2 regions of the Agrococcus sp. TSP3-2-1 genome follow, and region 1 is predicted to be linked to the other one. Evidence: riboswitches for the same ligand, from Rfam matches in the RefSeq annotation. Region 1 holds a riboswitch; the other holds the start of a gene.
The links. Region 1 has a riboswitch for thiamine pyrophosphate ahead of thiM (hydroxyethylthiazole kinase). Riboswitches for the same ligand answer to the same signal wherever they lie in the genome.
Positions count from the first base shown of each region.

Region 2: linked by a shared signal. The riboswitch ahead of ACP7BI_RS08200 (ECF transporter S component) and the one ahead of thiM (hydroxyethylthiazole kinase) in region 1 are both predicted to bind thiamine pyrophosphate.

Region 1 covers NZ_JAFCWN010000010.1:23,727-29,424, reverse strand. The annotation lists gene ACP7BI_RS12710 (FBP domain-containing protein) at 1-463, shown strand, start outside; gene ACP7BI_RS12705 (S10 family peptidase) at 492-1,985, shown strand; tRNA gene ACP7BI_RS12700 (tRNA-Pro) at 2,091-2,164, shown strand; gene ACP7BI_RS12695 (hypothetical protein) at 2,210-2,680, opposite strand; gene ACP7BI_RS12690 (TetR/AcrR family transcriptional regulator) at 2,760-2,990, shown strand; TPP riboswitch at 3,004-3,095, shown strand; gene thiM (hydroxyethylthiazole kinase) at 3,087-3,896, shown strand; gene thiE (thiamine phosphate synthase) at 3,893-4,546, shown strand; gene ACP7BI_RS12675 (bifunctional hydroxymethylpyrimidine kinase/phosphomethylpyrimidine kinase) at 4,570-5,698, shown strand, end outside.
Region 2 covers NZ_JAFCWN010000004.1:289,069-294,766, forward strand. The annotation lists gene ACP7BI_RS08185 (LLM class F420-dependent oxidoreductase) at 1-422, shown strand, start outside; gene ACP7BI_RS08190 (DUF3097 domain-containing protein) at 451-1,305, shown strand; gene ACP7BI_RS08195 (SGNH/GDSL hydrolase family protein) at 1,302-2,063, opposite strand; TPP riboswitch at 2,110-2,219, shown strand; gene ACP7BI_RS08200 (ECF transporter S component) at 2,241-2,864, shown strand; gene ACP7BI_RS08205 (ABC transporter ATP-binding protein) at 2,861-4,303, shown strand; gene ACP7BI_RS08210 (energy-coupling factor transporter transmembrane component T family protein) at 4,300-5,058, shown strand; gene ACP7BI_RS08215 (ATP-binding protein) at 5,058-5,525, shown strand; gene ACP7BI_RS08220 (metallopeptidase family protein) at 5,641-5,698, opposite strand, start outside.

The DNA of each region.
Region 1 (5,698 bases):
CGTGAACGCGACGCGGCGCGAGCTCGAGCAGCTGCCCATGCCGGGGCTGCACGAGACCATCTGGGACGAGCGGGAGTACCTCGGCTGGCGCGATCAGCGCTCGAGCCGGGTCGGCTACATCGTCCACTGGCGCGGCGACGAGCTCGTCGGGGTCGTCGTGCGCGCGGCGCCCGGCGGCCTGCGCCCCGGCATCGCGGCGATGTGCTCGATGTGCCACTCGACGCAGCCCGCGACCCAGGTGCGGATGTTCAGCGCCCGGCTCGCGAGCCTCGACGGCGACACCGGCAGCTCGATCGGCACGTACCTCTGCGACGACCTCGCGTGCTCGCACATCATCCGCAGCGGCCCGCCGCACCTGACGAGCCCGGCGCGCATCGCTGCGCGCGGTGCCGCGCTGCTCGAGCGGCTCGAGCGCTTCACCGCCCGGGTCGAGCGCGCGACGCGCGAGGCGCGCGAGGGCTGAGCGGCCTGCGGTTCGATAGCGTCGGCGCGTGAACGACACGCAGCGCAGCGACGACTCCAAGCCCGCACCCGACACCGGCATCACGCAGCTCGACGACGAGCTCATCACCACGCGGCACACGCTCGCGACCGACGAGGGCGAGCTCGCCTACACGGCGCGATCGGGCCGCGTCGTGCTGTGGCAGGAGAAGACGGAGGACGACGTCTTCCGCGGCCGCCGCGCCCGCGCGCAAGTCGCGATCACCGCCTACACGCTCGACGGCGCCGATCCGACGCAGCGTCCGGTGACCTTCGCGTTCAACGGCGGTCCGGGATCGGCGAGCGTGTGGCTGCACATGGGCGTGCTCGGGCCGCGCCGCGTGGTGATGGGCGACGCGGGCTCGCTCGCCGCGCCGCCCTACGGCATCGCCGACAATCCCGAGTCGCTCCTGCGCGTCTCCGACCTCGTCTTCATCGACCCCGTCTCGACCGGTCGCTCGCGGCCCGCCGAGGGCGAGAAGGCGAAGGACTTCCACGGCTTCACCGCCGACATCGAGTCGGTCGCCGAGATCGTCCGCCAGTGGGTGACGGCCGAGGGCCGCTGGCTGAGCCCGAAGTTCCTCGCGGGCGAGTCGTACGGGACGACGCGCGCCGCGGGCCTCGCGCAGCACCTGCAGGGCGAGCTGGGCATGTACCTCAACGGGCTGCTGCTCATCTCGAGCGTGCTCGACTTCTCGACCGCCAACTTCGAGCGCGGCGGCGACCGCGCGCACGCGATGTACCTGCCGTTCTATGCTGCGACGGCGTGGCAGCACGGCTTCCACGGAGGCCGCTCGCTCGAGGAGGTCGTCGCCGAGGCGCAGGACTACGCGGCACGCGACTACCCGTACGCGCTGGCTCGAGGCGCCAGGCTGACGGCGGAGGAGAGGGCGGATGCGGTGGCTCGCGTCGCGCGCCTCACCGGCTTGAGCGAGTCCTACGTCGACCGCGCGGACCTGCGCATCGAGCACTGGCGCTACTTCGGCGAGCTGCTGCGCGACCGCGGCCTCACCGTCGGCCGGCTCGACTCCCGCTTCACCGGCCCCGCGGCGAGCGGGATCGCCGAGCACATGGACGCCGACCCGTCGATGGACGCCATCCTCGGGCCGTACGCGGCCGCCTACCAGCACTACCTCCACCACGAGCTCGGCGTGCGCGACACCGGGCCGTACCACGTGTTCGGCAAGGACGTCATCGAGCACTGGAGCTACAAGGAGTTCGAGAACGCGCCCGTCTACGTCATCGACCGGCTCTCGCGCGCGATGCGGCAGAACCCGCACCTCGCGGTGCACTTCGCGTACGGCTGGTTCGACGGGGCGACGCCGTTCTCGGCGGCCGAGGACTCGGTCGCGCACCTGCAGATCCCCGAGGCGCTGCGCGACAACCTCGAGCACCGCTACTACGAGGCCGGCCACATGATGTACGTGCACGAGCCCTCGCGCGTCGCGCAAGCGGCGGACCTCGCCGACTTCGTCCGCCGCCGCTCCGGTCGCTCCGCTCCCTGAGCCGGTCCGCGCCGAAGGCGCCGAGCGTGTCGAAGGGCGAAGCAGCACCTCCCGCATGCGGTAGTCTGTCTTGGTTGCCTCCGGGCGACTCGGTCGCGAGAGCGACGGGATGTGGCGCAGCTTGGTAGCGCACCTGACTGGGGGTCAGGGGGTCGCAGGTTCAAATCCTGTCATCCCGACAGGAAAGCCCAGGTGAGAGCACGTTTCTTGCCTGGGCTTCGTCGTCAGTGTCGGAGGGTTTGCGCAGACCTTCGCCGACCCAGGCGCGATGCGTCGCGAAAGCCGTGAGTGGGTGCGCTGCCGCGGGCCGGGACACGGCCGGGACCGGGCTGGACGGAGCGACGACCTTCATACCGGGCACGAAGGGGTACGGATGACGAGGGGGGCGCAGGCCTGGCCATGCCGTAGATCTTCGCGGCGTGGTTGACGATCTGATCCAGCGCGAGCAGCGAGAAGTTGATGGTCATGATCTCCACCACCGGGCGAAGCCCCAGCATGGCGGCACCGATCGCGGCACCGGTGAAGCCCTCCTCGGCGATCGGGGTGTCGACGGTGGCCTCCTCGCCCAGGTCCAGATGGCAATAGCCGCCGATCTCCGCCTGCGTGTACGAGCGAGCCGCACGCTCCTCGAATCGACGGATCGCATGGTTGGCGACGGGCGTCGACTCACGAGGCCCATAAGCGGGGAAGGCCACCAAGAGCGACGATTCAGCGAACAGGGTTCGCAAGCGGGGCCGTCCGACCGCTGAAGAGCGCGCGCAACGCAGGGATCAGATCCTCCATGCGGCCGTCGGTTCGTTCGTCGCGAGCGGCTACGGCCAGGTCACGATCGACGAGATCGCCACCGCTTCCCGGGTCACCAAACGCACGATCTACGCGTACTTCGGCGACAAGGCGGAGGTGTTCACCGCCGCTATCGAGCGGTTCCGCGCTCGCGACCTTGCGAATCTCGAATCGACCGCGGACGCTCTGCTCGACGTCGCGTCGCGGCTCTCCTGCGGGTAGCGTGGAGGGATAACCACGTGACACGGGGTGCCCGGCAGGGCTGAGATCACACCCGTCGAACCTGATCTAGTTCGTACTAGCGAAGGGATGTCGCGCATGACGCGCACGCCAGAGAACCTGCTCGATTTCACCTGTTACGCCCTGGACGGGGTGCGCGCCCAAGCGCCGCTCGTGCACTGCATCACCAACAGCGTGGTGGTGAACGTCACCGCCAATGCACTCCTCGCCCTCGGCGCATCGGCCGCGATGGTCGACATCCCCGGCGAGGCCGGACCGTTCGCCCGGGTCGCGTCCGGCCTCCTCGTAAATCTCGGGACGCCGGCCACGGAGCAGCGGGAGGCGATGTTCGAGGCGGTGGAGGCCGCGAACGGCGCGGGAACGCCGTGGGTGCTCGACCCAGTCGCGGTCGGCTCCCTCCCAGTGCGGACATCCCTGAGCCACACACTGAAGGATCTGCACCCAACCATCGTGCGGGGGAACGCGTCGGAGATAATCGCCGTGGCCGGCTCTGGTGCGGGTGGACGGGGCGTGGACGCCTCCGACGGGGTGGACGCTGCCGTGTCGGCCGCGCAGTCGCTGGCCGAGCGCACCGGGGGAGTCGTCGCGATATCCGGGCCGGTGGACGTCGTCACCGACGGACGCGGTCTGGTGCGGATCGCCAACGGCGACGCGCTGCTGACGAGGATCACCGGAGGCGGGTGCGCGCTCGGCGCGGTGATGGCCGCGTTTGCAGCGGTGGACGCAGATCGGTTTGCGACCACGGTCGCCGCGATCGCCGTCTACACGGTCGCGGCGGAGCTCGCCGCCGAGCGCTCCGCGGGGCCGGGCAGCTTCCAGCCGGCGTTCCTCGACGCGCTCGCCGCTGTCGACGCGGACACCGTCCGCAGCAGGGCGGTGCTGTCGTGAGCGTCGATCTGTCGCTGTATCTCGTGACGGACTCTCGCCTTGCCGCGTCGGCCGGCCACGAGCTGGCCGACCTTGCCCGCGCGGCGGCGGAGGGTGGCGTGACGGTGGTGCAAGTGAGGGAGAAGGACACCTCTGCCGGCGCGTTCCTGGAGATGGTGCTGCGCGTCGCCGACGTCCTCCCCTCTGAAGTCGCAGTTCTGGTGAACGACCGGGTGGACGTGTTCCTCGCCGCCCGCTATGCCGGGGCCCGGGTTGCCGGCGTTCACGTCGGTCAGTCCGATCTGCCAGTGGAGGCGGTGCGGGAGCTGATCGGGCCGGATGCGGTCCTCGGGCTGAGCGCGGCCACGCCGGAGCAGCTCCGTCTCGCCGCAGACAGTCCCGCCCGCGTTGACTACGTCGGCATCGGGGCCGTGCACGCCACGACCACGAAGAAGGACGCGCCCGAGCCGCTCGGCCTGGACCGGTTCGCCGATCTGGTGGCGGCGAGCGCGCTGCCCGCGGTCGGGATCGGGGGAGTTACGAGGGCCGATCTGCCGGCGATGCGCTCGGCGGGAGCGGCCGGAGCCGCGGTCGTCTCGGCGATCTGCTCGGCCCCCGACCCCCAGGCCGCCGCGGGCGAGCTGCGCGCGGCCTGGGAGGCAGCATCGTGACCGGGGCTCGGCGGGCGCCGCGCGTGTTGAGCATCGCGGGCACCGACCCGACGGGCGGCGCTGGCATCCAGGCGGATCTGAAGAGCATCGCCGCGAACGGCGGCTACGGCATGGCGGCAATCACCGCACTGGTCGCGCAGAACACCCACGGCGTCCGCTCCGTGCATGTGCCTCCGGTCCCGTTCCTTGCCGAGCAGCTCGATGCGGTGTCGGACGACGTGGAGATCGACGCGGTCAAGATCGGCATGCTCGCCACCACGGGCGTCATCCACACCGTGCGGGACTGGCTCGACCGCGTCCGCCCGCCGGTCGTGGTGCTCGACCCGGTGATGGTCGCCACCAGCGGCGACCGTCTCCTCGACGCGGACGCCGAACAGGCGCTACGCGAACTGCTCTCCCGCACGGACCTGCTCACCCCGAACATCCCGGAACTGGCCATCCTCGCCGGCGAGCCCGCCGCGACCGACTGGGCGGCGGTGGTAGCACAGGCGGGACGGGTCTCCGTGCGATACGCGGTGCGCGTGCTCGCGAAAGGCGGCCACCTCGCAGGGGCGGAGCTGCCCGACGCGCTCGTCGACGCGCGCGGCGACTCCGTCGAGATCGTCGAGTTCCCCGGCATCCGCATCGACACGACCAACACGCACGGCACCGGCTGTTCGCTGTCTTCCGCCCTCGCCACCCGGTACGCACGCTCGGGGGACTGGACCGAGGCGGTGGGGGAGTCCAAACGGTGGCTCAGCGAGAGCATCCGCCACGGCGCCGAGCTGGAGGTCGGTTCGGGGCACGGACCGATCAGTCACTTCGCGGGGCTGTGGGAACGCGGCGGCAGCGAAACCCGTCCCGCGCCCGCGGAGGTCGAGGCGCAGTGGTGGGAGCACATCCGCGAACTCCGGGACGGGATCGACGAACTGCCGTTCGTCACCGGGCTGGGAGACGGCACCATCGACCGCGACGCGTTCCTCTGGTATCTGGCGCAGGACGCCCTCTACCTCCGCGACTACTCCCGCGTGCTCGCCGACGCCAGCCGTCTCGCGCCGACGGCCGAGGAGCAGGCGTTCTGGGCCGGATCCGCGCAGGGCGCCATCGCAGCCGAGCTGCAGCTGCACGAGAGCTGGCTCACCTCGGAGGCCATTGAGGGTGCGCGGCCCAGCG
Region 2 (5,698 bases), on a different contig from region 1:
TGCTCGAGGAGGGCTTCGCGAAGCGCGACGCGGCACTGCCGCCCGCGGATCGCTTCGAGGTCTCGGTGCCGGTGCCGATCGTCGTCGACGCCGACGTCGAGGCGGCGGCCGACCGGGTGCGGCCGATGATCGCGCTCTACGTCGGCGGGATGGGCGCGAAGGGCGCGAACTTCCACTACGACGCGGTCGCGCGGCTCGGGTTCGAGGCGGAGTGCGCCGAGATCCAGGAGCTCTACCTCGCGGGCCGCAAGGCCGAGGCGATCGCCGCGGTGCCGACGCGGCTCGTCGACGAGATCGCGCTCGTCGGGCCGATCGAGCGCGTGCGCGACGGGCTCGAGCGCTGGGAGGAGTCGGTCGTCACGCGCATCCTCGTGCAGGGCGACCTCGCGACGCTCGAGGCGGTCGCGCGCCTGCGCGGCTGAGCTTCCCGGCACGTCTACGATCGATCGAGTGCTGATCGACTGGGACTCGTGGGGCGGCGACGTGCTCTCGCCGGAGGCGGAGGCGGCCAGGAAGCCCCCGCCGCCCAAGCAGGTCGCGGCCGAGCGCGAGCTCGTCGTCGAGCGGCACGACGGCTACGTCGGCGCGGTCGTCGGCATCGAGGCGGGCCACGTGCAGCTCGAGGATCGGCGCGGCAAGGTGCGGCTCTTCCCGCTCGGCCGCGGCTTCCTCGTCGAGGGCGTCGAGGTCGAGCTCGTGCCGCCCGCGGTCGAGAAGACCGCGCCGACCCGCACGGCGTCGGGCTCCCGCGCCGTCGAGGGGCTCAAGGCGCGCGTCGCGCTCCCGAGCCGCATCCTCGTCGAGGGCACCCACGACGCCGAGCTCGTCGAGCAGGTGTGGGGCCACGACCTGCGGGTCGAGGGCGTCGTGGTCGAGCCGCTCCACGGGGTCGACGACCTCGCGGGCATCGTCGCGGAGTTCGCGCCGAGCGCGACGCGCCGCCTCGGCATCCTCGTCGACCACCTCGTGCCCGGCTCGAAGGAGACTCGGATCGCCCAAGCCGTGGAGCGCGGTCCGCACGCCGCGCACGTGCGCATCGTCGGGCATCCGTTCATCGACATCTGGCAGGCCGTCAAGCCCGCGCGGCTCGGGATCGAGCGCTGGCCCGACGTGCCGCGCGGCGAGGACTGGAAGCAGGGCACGCTCAAGCGGCTCGGGATGCCGCACGGCGACCAGCAGGACGTCGCGCGCGCGTGGCAGCGCATCCGCGGTCGCGTGCGCGATTGGAACGACCTCGATCCGGCCCTGCTCGCCCGCGTCGAGGAGCTCATCGACTTCGTGACGACGGGGCAGTCGGGGGCCTAGGCGATCGGCGGGACCTCGACGAAGCCGGGCAGCTTCGGGTCGCGGCCGTCGCCCGAGGAGCGACCCGTGAACCGGCGGCCGAGCCACGGCATCACGAACTCGCGGTAGTAGGCGACGTCGCGGCGGCCCTCGGCGGTCGAGATCGCCGCGAGGTCGCGCCACGACTCGGGCGCGGGGTGACCGAGCGCCCGCAGCACGTTGCTCGCGACGTGCGCGTGCCCGGCGGCGTTGAGGTGCAGCCGGTCGCGCGACCAGAAGCGGGGGCTCCGCAGCTCGACGTCCGACCAGTTGTCGACGTAGGGCGCGTCGAGGTCGGCGACCCGCGAGACGACGGCGCGCGCGAGCGCATCGCCGCGGCGCTGCATGACGGCGCCGATGGGCATGACGCCCGAGGGGTTGCCTCCCGAGAGCAAGATGGGGCGGATGCCTGCGGCCGCGATGCGGTGCGCGGCACCCGCGAGGCGCTCCCCGACGTGGTCGATCGAGACCTTCGGTCGGAGGATGTCGTTGCCGCCGCCGTTGATGCTGATCGCGTCGGGGCCGAGCGCGATCGCCGCGTCGAGCTGCTCGTGCAGGATCTGCCCGAGCTTGCGGCCGCGGATCGCGAGGTTCGCGTAGCGCACCGGTGCGGCCTGCGCGGTCGCGAGCCCAGCGGCGACGAAGTCTGCCCAGCCGCGCACCGAGCCGTCGGGCAGCTCGTCGCCCACGCCCTCGGTGAAGCTGTCGCCGATGGCCACGAACGATCCGATGTGCTGCACCCGTCGAGCCTACGCGCGCCACCCGCTCGGCGCCCCGGGCTAGACTGGCTGGCGACACGGGAGTCCGGTGCGCCGGGCTGAGAGGAAGGCTGAAGCCTTCGACCGTCAAACCTGATCTGGATCATGCCAGCGCAGGGAGGACACGCACCCGTGCCATTCCACCGAGAAAGGCACTTCATGACCAATGCATCCACTGCATCCGCCTCGTCGACCGGGCGCCGCCGCATCGGCCGCTGGCGGGTCGTCGACATCGTCGTCGCCGCCGTGCTCGGCGTCGCAACCGGCCTGCTGTTCGTGCTCTGGAACAGCGTCGGCTACGCATGGTTCAGCGTCATGGACGCGCTCACGCCCGGCTTCGGCGGCCTCGCCGTCGGCATCTGGCTGATCGGCGGCGTGCTGGGCGGGCTCATCATCCGCAAGCCGGGCGCGGCGCTCTTCGTGGAGCTGCTGGCGGCGACCGTGTCGATGCTGCTCGGCAGCCAGTGGTCGATTGAGACCGTCTACTCCGGCATCGCGCAGGGCCTGGGCGCCGAGCTGATCTTCCTGCTGTTCGCCTACCGACGCTTCGGCCTCGGCGTCGCCATGCTCGCCGGCATCGGCGCCGCCGTCGCCGCGTGGACGCTCGAGCTGTTCATCTCGGGCAACCTCGCCATGAGCGGTGAGTTCCTGATGATCTACCTCGGCTGCCTCGTCGTCTCGGGCGCCCTGCTCGCCGGCGTGGTCGGCTGGCTGCTGACACGGGCGCTGGCGGCGACCGGTGTGCTCGACCGCTTCGCGTCGGGTCGGTCGCGCGGCCGGTGACCGGCTCCCGCATCCGCGCTCGCGGGTGGGGCTGGCGGCACGCCGGGCGGGAGGCGCCCGCCGTCGCCGGGCTCGACCTCGACGTCGAGCCCGGCGAGCGCGTGCTGCTGCTCGGGCCTTCGGGCGCGGGCAAGTCGACGCTGCTCGCCGCGCTCGCCGGCGTGCTCGGCGGCGACGAGGAGGGCGAGGAGACCGGCGAGCTGCTCGTCGACGGCGCCCACCCCGCGAGCCGGCGCGGCCTCGCCGGGCTCGTGCTGCAGGACCCGCAGGCCAACACGATCATGTCGCGCGTCGGCGACGACGTCGCCTTCGGCTGCGAGAACCTCGCGGTGCCGCGCGACGAGATCTGGGCGCGCGTGCGGGACGCGCTCGGCGCCGTCGGCCTCGACGTCGGCCTCGACCGCTCGACGGCGGCGCTCTCGGGCGGGCAGCGGCAGCGGCTCGCGCTCGCGGGCGTCATCGCCATGCGGCCGGGCCTCATCCTGCTCGACGAGCCGACCGCGAACCTCGATCCCGTCGGCGTCGTCGAGGTGCGGGATGCGGTGGCGCGCGTCGCCGCCGAGACCGGGGCGACGCTCGTGGTCGTCGAGCACCGCGTCGACACGTGGCTGCCCGTCGTCGACCGCGTCGTCGTGCTCGAGCCGCGCGGGGGCGTCGCGGCAGACGGATCGCCCCACGCGGTGCTCGAGGTGCACGCGGAGCGCCTCGCGGCGGGCGGCGTGTGGGTGCCGGGGATCCCGGTCGAGGTCGAGCGCGCGCGCCGCGCGGCCGGGCCGGCGCTGCTCGTCGCGGAGGCGCTGCGGTCCGGCCGCGCTGGCGAGGCCGTGCACGAACCCGTCGACGTCGAGGTTCGTGCTGGCGAGGCACTCGTCGTCACCGGCCGGAACGGCGCTGGCAAGTCGACCCTCGCGCTCACCCTCGCGGGACTCCTGCCGCCGGTCGAGGGCGCGGTGCGCGCGACGACGGAGCTGCGCGGCGATGCAGCGGCCGAGGCGCCGATCCGCTGGCGACCGAGGCAGCTCGCGACGCGCATCGGCACGGTGTTCCAGCAGCCCGAGCACCAGTTCGTCGCCGCGCGCGTGCACGACGAGGTCGCGGCGGGGCTGCGGGCGCTCGGGCGGGACGACGCCCAGGTGCGCGACCGCGTCGACGCGCTCCTCGCGGCGCTGCGGCTCGACCACCTCGCCGACGTCAACCCCTTCACGCTCTCGGGCGGCGAGCAGCGGCGGCTCTCGGTCGCGACGGTCCTCGCGCCTGCGCCGCGCGTCATGGTGCTCGACGAGCCGACGTTCGGGCAGGACCGCCGCACGTGGCAGGAGCTCGTGCGGCTCATCGCGTCACTCGTCGACGACGACGGATGCGCGGTCGTCGCCGTCACGCACGACGCCGACGTCGAGCGGGTGCTCGGCGACCGCGTGCTGCGGCTGGGCGCCGCGTGAAGGCGCTCGAGCGGGTCAACCCCGTCACGCCCATCCTCGCGGCGGTGCTCTACTCCATCCCGATGCTGCTCACGATCGACGTCGTCACGGCGGCCGTCGCGCTCGCCGCGTGGGCGATCGTCTTCGCGAGCGTCGGGATCGGGCCGCGCACCGTCGTGCGCCGCTCGTGGCCGCTGCTCGTCGCCGCGCCGCTGTCGGCCGTCAGCATGCTCCTCTACGCCGAGCCGGCCGGACGCATCCACGCCCAGGTCTGGCTCGCCGTCATCAGCGACCGCTCGATCGAGCTCGCGCTCGCGATCGGCCTGCGCGTGCTGGCGATCGGCGTGCCGACGCTCGTCGCGCTCGTCGGCGTCGACCCGACGCGGCTCGCCGACGGCCTCGCGCAGGTCGCGCGGCTGCCGCACCGGTTCGTGCTCGCGGCGCTCGCGGGCACGCGCCTGTTCGGCGTGCTCGGCGAGGACTGGCGGCAGATCTCGCTCGCGCGGCGAGCGCGAGGGCTCGGCGACACGGGCGTCGTGCGGCGGTCGCTGCAAGCGGCGTTCGCGCTGCTCGTCGTCGCCCTGCGGCGCGGCGGCACGCTCGCGACCGCGATGGAGGCGCGCGGGTTCGGCGGGCCGGAGCGCACGTGGGCCCGGCCGTCGACGCTCGGGTGGCGCGACGCGGTGCTCGTGCTGCTCGTCGCCCTCGTGACGGCGACCGCGCTCGGCGTCTCGCTCGCGGCAGGTTCGTTCTCGCCGGTGTGGGAGAGGGCGTGATGCTGACGATCATCGACGGGCGATCCGGTGCCGGCAAGACCGAGCTCGCCGCGCGGCTCGCCGCCGAGACGGGCGCGCGCGTCATCCACATGGACGATCTCTACGCGGGCTGGCACGGGCTCGCGACCGGCTCGCGGCTGCTCGAGCGCGGCATCCTCGCGCCGCTCGTCGCCGGTCGCACGGCGGTGTGGCGGCGGTGGGACTGGGCGGTCGGCGACTGGGGGGACGAGGATCGCGCCGAGCCGGGGGAGCCGCTCATCGTCGAGGGCTGCGGCTCGCTCACGCTGCAGTCGCGCGAGCACGCCGACCGGGCGCTGTGGCTCGAGGCTCCGGAGGAGGTGCGGCACGCCCGCGCGCTCTCGCGCGACGGCGAGGACTCGTGGTGGACGCTGTGGCGCGAGCAGGAGGACGCCCACGTCGCCGCGAACGACCCTGCCGCGCTCGCGGACGAGGTCATCCGCACTTGAGCCGCGCTCTCCACAGCTGCTCACCGCGGGCCGTCGCATGTTGGTGGTGCACGGCGTTCGAGCAGCTCGGCCACCGGCTGCTGCGCGAGCTGGTCCGCGAGACCGCCTGAGGCGACTACGCCCAGCCGAGCTCGTGCAGCTGCTCGTCGTCGATGCCGTAGAAGTGCGCGATC